Linked DNA regions of Nitratidesulfovibrio vulgaris str. Hildenborough. The protein of the gene in region 1 interacts with the protein of each later gene in a pairwise test. Links are inferred from orthologs where the notes say so. Each region holds a gene or a part of one and is shown on either strand. Other genes may lie near its edges. The genes, in order: dnaX and dnaE.

Region 1 (3,070 bases):
GCGCCAGCACCACCTCGCGCACCTGCCCTTCAGCGAGGCGACGGGTGAGCCTTTCCAGTTCCAGCGAGTCGGCGTTCACATTGTCCAGCGGTGCCAGCAGGCCGCCGAGAATGAGGTACTGCCCCCTGTAGAAGCCGCCCTCTTCCAGCGTGAGCATGCTGTCCCATTCGGAGACGAGACACAGCATGTCCTGTGTGCGGGTGGCATCGGTGCACAGGGCGCAGGGGTCGCAGTCGGTGAGCGCACCGCAACGCCTGCACAGGTGCAGGTTGTCGCGCAGGTCGTGGATGCCCCGCCCGAGACGTCGCGTCTCGCTGGCGGGCCATTTGAGCAGCGTCATGGCAAGGCGCAGGGCCGACTTGGGGCCCAGTCCCGGCAGTTTCGCCAGCTGGTCCACGAGGGCCTTCAAGGGTTCTGGAAGACGCTGCACAGTGACTCCGCTAGATGATGCCGGGGAGGCGCAGGCCGCCGGTGAGGGCGTTCATCTCACGTTCCATGGTGGCACGCGAGACGCGGACGCCTTCGTTGACCGCGGTGAGGATGAGGTCTTGCAGCATCTCCACATCGCCGCCTTCGAGGGCCTTGGGGTCGATGGTGATGGATTTCAGTTCCTGACGGCCCGTCACGGAAACCTTGACCATGCCGCCGCCGCTGGATGCTTCGAAGGACTTGTCCGCCATCTCCGACTGGAGTTTGGCGAGTTTGGACTGCATCAGGTTGGCCTGACGAAGAAGGTCGTTCATGCCTCTCATGGCTTGTTGTCTCCTTGCTCGGTGGTGTCTTCAGGGCGGCGCAGGTCTGCAAGCGGTGTACACTTGAGGATGCACGCGCCCATCTCTTCCTTGAGTAGTTGTACGGCGGGGTGGGCCTCCGCCTCTTTACGCAGTTCGGCTTCAGTGCGGCGCACTCGCGTGGGCGGGTTCACCTCTACGCGGCACGCATCCCCGAAATAGTCGCGCACCAGTCCGGCGAGCGTCGTCCGTGTCGCTGCGTCCGTAAGGCGCTCATACTGGACTGACGACATGGTGGCAAGACGCAGGATGCCGTCATCGTGTTCGGGGGTGGTCTGCCGCAGGACGGTTGCGAGTCTGCCGCCCTGCCCGTTCCGCCCTTGGCAGAACTCGAGGAATCCGTCCCATGTCCTCGGGCCGGACGGCGTGTGCTCTGCCGTGTCGGAGTCGTCACCCTGTGCTGGTGCCGCCGGGCTGCCCGCAGTAGGCGAGGCTTCCGGCATCCGCGGTGCGGGCCGTGGCGGGATGCCCGTCTGGCGTGGCGCGGGGGCTGCATCGTCCCACGGCACTCGTGGTGAAGGCGCTGCGGAGGGCGCCGGTGTGGCGGGTGCTGCTGGCGAAGGTGTCATCCCGGCAGCGGGGGCTGTGCCTTGCATCCCCTGTGTGCCCGGTGTGGGGATGGTTGCAGCACCACCCGAGGCTGGGCCTTCGGCAGCGGAACCCGAAGGGGCGGATGCGCCTCCACCCGAAGGACGCAGACTCTCCACGGGCATGAGGCGGGGCAGCATGGCGAGATTGAGCAGCAGCAGCTCAAGCGCCATGGCCGGTTCGAGGCTGGTCAGCACCCGACGCTGTCCTTCGAGGGTCATCTGCCAGCAGGCATGGATGTGCGCGGGTTCGAACCGTTTGGCCCATCCGAGCCATTGCCGGGCTTCGTCCTCTGGCAGGTCGAGGGATGCGAGGGCCGCTTCGCCCGCCTGCCGCAACATGAAGAGGTTGCGCCATGTGGCCACGAGTTCGCGCAGGAAGAAGCCCATGTCCACGCCTCTGTCGAGCAGCTCACGGACGACGTTCGCCACGCCAAGGCAGTCTTGTGCAGCCAGTGCCTCCATGAGCCGCAGGAACAGTTCCTGCCCCGCCAGCCCCAGCACGCCACGCGCACCGTCGATGGTGAGGCGGCTTTCGCCCAGTGCGAGCACCTGCCCGAGCAACGACATGGAGTCGCGCACGCTGCCTGCCGCCCGTCGTGCGATGAGACGCACGGCAGCCGGGTCGTAGTCGACGCCCTCGCGACCGAGCACCTTGGTGAGGTGCGCTTCAAGCCCGGCTTCGGAAAGGCGGGTGAAGGTGAAGTGCTGGCAGCGGCTGACGATGGTGACCGGAAACTTGTGCGGTTCGGTGGTCGCCAGCACGAAGGTCACGCGGGCCGGGGGTTCCTCCAGCGTCTTCAGCAGGGCGTTGAAGGCTTCGCGCGTGAGCATGTGCGCCTCGTCGATGATGAAGACCTTGTAGCGGCCTTCCATCGGGGCGTAGCCGATGGCCTCCTTGAGGCGTTTGGCGTCGTCGATGCCTCGGTTCGAGGCCCCGTCTATCTCCACCACGTCCACGTGCATCCCCTGCGTGACCTTGCGGCATTGCTCACAGGTGTTGCAGGGTTCGCCGGTGGGGGCGGTGGTACAGTTGAGGGCCTTGGCGAAGATGCGGGCGATGGTGGTCTTGCCCACCCCGCGCGTGCCGCTGAACAGGTAGGCGGGAGCGACCCGGTTCTCCTGTGCTGCGCGCGAGAGGATGGCCTTTACCGTCTCCTGCCCCGCGACCTCGGCGAAGGTCTGCGGGCGGTATCTGGCTGTCAGCGAGGCGTGGCTCATGCCGTCGATGCTTCTTTCGGAAGGGGCGTGACCGTGCGGCCCCGCCCCTCTCGCGTCAAATGGTGTCTTCGTTATGGACGTGCCGCGCGTCGTAGCCGGGCAGATGCCGGGGTGTGGACGCGTCTCTGTGTCGTCTGTCTATACTGCGAAAGTGCTACAGCGCGTAGCGGTGCAGCCAGTGGTCGTAGCTGGGGTTGTCGCCCTTGACGGCCTTGAAATATTCCTGCTGGAGATGCTTGGTGACAGGCCCGGCACTTCCCTTGCCGATGACGCGGCGGTCGACTTCGCGGATGGGCGTCACCTCGGCGGCGGTACCGCAGAAGAACGCTTCGTCGGCGACATAGAGTTCGTCGCGGGTGAACTGCTGTTCGACCACTTCGTAGCCGAGGTCGCGTGCCAGCGTCATGAGGCTGTTGCGGGTGATGCCGTCGAGGATGGAGGTCAGCGGCGTGGTCTTGATGACGCCGTTGC
Region 2 (4,212 bases), 1.9 Mb from region 1 along the record:
GGCGTCGGGCATGACGGCGACCATGTGCAGGACGAAGGTGCCAGACATAATGCGGGGCATGATGCGGGTGCACGCGCCGGGATATGGATGCAGGGCCATGGCATAGCGACTCGACCCGGGAACGCCATGCCGGGGCATGACGATTTTGAGACGGCAAGGCTACAACGAGACGTCACGCATCAAGCGGCCGTCACCGACAGTGGCGTGCCGCAGTGCACACTGGAGTCGCCGCGACCACACCTCAGGGCACACTACCACACGCCAAGGCCACTCATTGTGGCAGGGCCCGCCTTCTGCTACGATGCCGCTTCACCTTTCACGCACAGAAGAGAACATGTCAGATTTCGTACACTTGCACTGTCATACGGAATACAGCCTCCTCGACGGGGCCATCCGTCTGAAGGACCTCGGCGCACGCGCCAAGGACTACGGCATGACCGCCGCCGCCATCACCGACCACGGTAACCTCTTCGGCGCGGCCTATTTCTACACCACCTGCAAGTCGTTCGGCATCAAGCCCATCATCGGCTGCGAGGTGTACGTCGCCGCCACCGACCGCACCGACAAGACCTCCGAATTCGCGCGCACCCGGTACCATCTCGTGCTGCTGGCGCAGAACAACGAAGGCTACCACAACCTCGTGCGCCTTGTGACACGCGGCTTCACGGAGGGCTTCCACTACAAGCCCCGCGTGGACAAGGAACTGCTGCGCGAATACAGCGACGGACTCATCGCCCTTTCAGCCTGCCTCGCAGGTGAAGTGCCGCGCGTGCTCATGAAGCAGGGCATGGATGCGGGCATCGCCACCGCGCAGGAATACGCCTCCATATTTCCCGGCCGCTTCTACCTTGAACTGCAATCCAACGGCATCAAGGAACAGGAAGTCCTCAACGAGAAGCTCATCGAACTTGCAGGCCACACGAACCTGCCCCTTGTCGCCACCAACGACTGCCACTACCTCGACGCCACCGACGTGGAGGCGCACGACATCCTTCTGTGCATCCAGACGCAGACCACGGTGGACGACCCGAAGCGGATGCGCTTCGAGACGCGCGAACTCTACTACAAGTCGCCGGAGGAGATGGAAAAGGCCTTCGCCCATGTGCCGGAGGCCATCGCCAACACGGGGCGCATCGCCGAGATGTGCAATATCGAGATGAGCTTCGGGAAGTACTTCTTCCCCGTCTATGAACTGCCAGAGGGCATGACCCTCGACACCGAATTCCAGCGCCTCGCCGAAGAAGGCCTGAAGAAGCGCCTCGAAAAGCACCCCGACCGCGACACCATCGACCACAAGGCCTACTGGGACCGCCTCGAATGGGAACTCAAGGTCATCACAGACATGGGTTTTCCGGGGTACTTCCTCATCGTGCAGGACTTCATCAACTGGGCCAAGAACAACGGCATCCCCGTCGGGCCGGGGCGTGGTTCGGCTGCCGGGTCGCTGGTGGCATGGTCGCTGCGCATCACCAACCTCGACCCCATCCCCTACGACCTGCTGTTCGAGCGCTTTCTCAACAACGAACGCGTCAGCATGCCGGATATCGACGTGGACTTCTGCGAACGTCGTCGCACCGAAGTCATACGGTACGTCGCCGAAAAATACGGTGAAGATTCGGTTTCGCAGATAACCACCTTCGGCAAGATGAAGGCCAAGGCGGTGGTGCGTGACGTGGGACGCGCCCTTGGCATGTCGTTCGGCGAGACCGACCGCATCGCCAAGCTCATCCCCGAAGACCTCAAGATGACCATCAAGAAGGCTCTTGAGGCGGAACCCGACCTTGCCACGCTCTACCGGGACGACCCGCAGATACGCAAGCTGCTGGACGTCTCCATGCGCCTTGAAGGGCTTTCGCGCCACGCCTCCACGCACGCGGCGGGGGTGGTCATATCCGACAAGCCCATGTCGGAGTATCTGCCGCTGTACAAGGGAAAGAAGGGTGAAACCGTCACCCAGTTCGACATGAAGATGGTCGAGAAGGTCGGCCTCGTCAAATTCGACTTCCTCGGCCTGCGCACCATGACCCTCGTGCAGGATGCGCTGGACGAAATCACACGACAGGGCAAGACCCCGCCCGACCTCGACACGCTCTCTCTCGACGATGCCGAGACCTATGAGCTTTACTCGCGCGGCGACACCGACGGGGTGTTCCAGGTCGAAAGCTCGGGCATGCGGCAGTATCTGCGCATGCTGCGGCCCACCTGCTTCGACGACATCATCGCCATGCTCGCCCTCTACCGTCCCGGCCCGCTGGGTTCGGGCATGGTCGACGAGTTCATCAAGCGCAAGCATGGCGAGGTGCCCGTTACCTACCCCGTGCCTTCACTCGAAGCGTGCCTGCAACCCACCTACGGCGTCATCGTCTATCAGGAACAGGTGATGCAGATCGCCCAGATAGTGGGCAGCTACACGCTGGGCGGCGCAGACCTTCTGCGGCGTGCCATGGGCAAGAAGATCGCCGAGGCCATGGCCGAGGAGCGGACGAAGTTCGTACAAGGCGCGCAGAAGAACGACATCCCCAAGGAGAAGGCCAACGAGATCTTCGACCTTATGGAGAAGTTCGCGGAATACGGGTTCAACAAGTCGCACAGCGCGGCCTATGCCCTCATCTCGTACTACACGGCCTTCCTCAAGGTGCATTTCCCGGTCGAGTTCATGGCCGCCCTGCTCACCTCGGAAATGGGCAACCAGGACAAGCTGCTCAAGTATGTCGCCGCCTGCAAGGACATGGACATCGAGGTGCTGCGACCCAACGTGCAGGTGAGCCGACGCGAGTTCACGGTGCATGAGGGACGCATCGTCTTCGGTCTTGGCGGCATCAAGAACGTGGGCGACGAAGCCATTCGCGAAATCGTCGACGCACGCGAAGAAGGCGGGCCCTACGCCTCGCTGCTCGACATGTGCGTTCGCGTCAACCTGCGCAAGGTCACCAAGCGCGTCATCGAGAATCTCATCAAAGGCGGTGCGTGCGACTGTCTCGGCTGCACACGCGCCGGGATGCTGGCATCGCTGGACACCGTGGTGGCGCGCGCCCAGAAGAAGCTCAAGGAACGCGACTCGAATCAGGTCTCGCTCTTCACCATGATCAAGGAAGAGCCCAAGGTCTGCCCCGGCATCGGCTTCGATTGCGAGGAACAGACCGCCCCCGAATGGCCCGACGACCAGAAGCTGCGCTTCGAGAAGGAGGCTCTCGGCTTCTTTCTCACCAGCCACCCCCTTCAGCCCTACCGCAAGGAACTCTTCAGGCTGCGCCTCACCCCTCTTGAAGAGGCCCGCGACATGCCCCCCGGTGCCGAGATACGCACGGCGGTGCTCGTCACCACGCTCAAGGAGTTGATGACCAAGAAGGGCCAGCGCATGGCGTTCGCGGGTGTGGAAGACCTCACAGCCTCTGCCGAGGTGGTCTTCTTTCCCGAACCGTTCGCCGAGGCGCGCGAGTTGCTCAAGTCGGACCAGCCCCTGCTTCTGGAGGGCACACTCGACAAGAAGGCCGACGATGGCAACGGCGGGCAGGGGCAAGGGGGTGATGACGAGGAAGCCGCGCCGCGTGACATCAAGATCATGGGTGCCAAGGTCATGCCGCTGGCGATGGCCTGCTGTTCCAGCGATGAGCCCGTCATCGTCGAGCTCGACACCCGTCGCATGAGCGCGGACTATCTCGCGGGCTTGCGCGCCATCCTCGAAAAGCATAAGGGCACCGTTCCTGTGAACGTGCACATGGTGGTCGACGAATCGCTGTGCCTCCTGCAGCTAGGCCCGCGCTGGACAGTCCAGCCCGGCCCCGTGTTCGAGAACGACCTCAACAAATGGACCCACGGAGGAATGTAGGATGGGCAAGCCTGTCTGGCGTCTTACGGTACGCTCCGAGTTCTGCGCCTCGCACGCGCTGCGCCACTACGAGGGCAAATGCGAGAACCTCCACGGGCACAACTTCGCCGTCGAAGCCGTGGTCGAAGGTGACAGGCTGTCACCCGGAACGGAAATCGTGCTCGATTTCAAGGTACTCAAAGGGGAATTGAACACGGTGCTCGACCTTCTCGACCACCACAACCTCAATGAGGTGCCCCCTTTCGACACCATCAACCCGTCGTCGGAGAACCTCGCCCGCTTCATCTACACGGCCCTTGCACCACGCCTTGCACCGCACGGTGTGCGGATGCATGCCGTGACCGTGTCCGAGAAGGCCGTACAATCGGCCACGTACATGGAAT

The links.
Region 2: the proteins of dnaX (region 1) and dnaE interact in binary tests that used the Escherichia coli proteins (3 or more experiments, as listed by UniProt). The link is inferred for Nitratidesulfovibrio vulgaris str. Hildenborough from one-to-one orthologs.

Annotation. Positions count from the first base shown.
Region 1 is NC_002937.3:3,360,165-3,363,234, reverse strand. Bases 175-3,038 are described here. They hold dnaX (DNA polymerase III subunit gamma/tau), read right to left. Parts: upstream 2,600-3,038; coding sequence 749-2,599; downstream 175-748. Other genes in these bases: DVU_RS15030 (branched-chain amino acid transaminase), read right to left, coding at 2,754-3,038; DVU_RS15040 (YbaB/EbfC family nucleoid-associated protein), read right to left, coding at 441-752; recR (recombination mediator RecR), read right to left, coding at 175-430. Also shown: more of recR, read right to left, coding at 1-174; more of DVU_RS15030, read right to left, coding at 3,039-3,070. UniProt on the Escherichia coli protein: Part of the beta sliding clamp loading complex, which hydrolyzes ATP to load the beta clamp onto primed DNA to form the DNA replication pre-initiation complex.
Region 2 is NC_002937.3:1,430,520-1,434,731, reverse strand. What follows is about bases 24-4,029. They hold dnaE (DNA polymerase III subunit alpha), read left to right. Parts: upstream 24-334; coding sequence 335-3,829; downstream 3,830-4,029. Other genes in these bases: queD (6-carboxytetrahydropterin synthase QueD), read left to right, coding at 3,831-4,029; DVU_RS06395 (hypothetical protein), read right to left, coding at 24-60. Outside these bases: more of DVU_RS06395, read right to left, coding at 1-23; more of queD, read left to right, coding at 4,030-4,212. UniProt on the Escherichia coli protein: DNA polymerase III is a complex, multichain enzyme responsible for most of the replicative synthesis in bacteria. This DNA polymerase also exhibits 3' to 5' exonuclease activity. The alpha chain is the DNA polymerase catalytic subunit.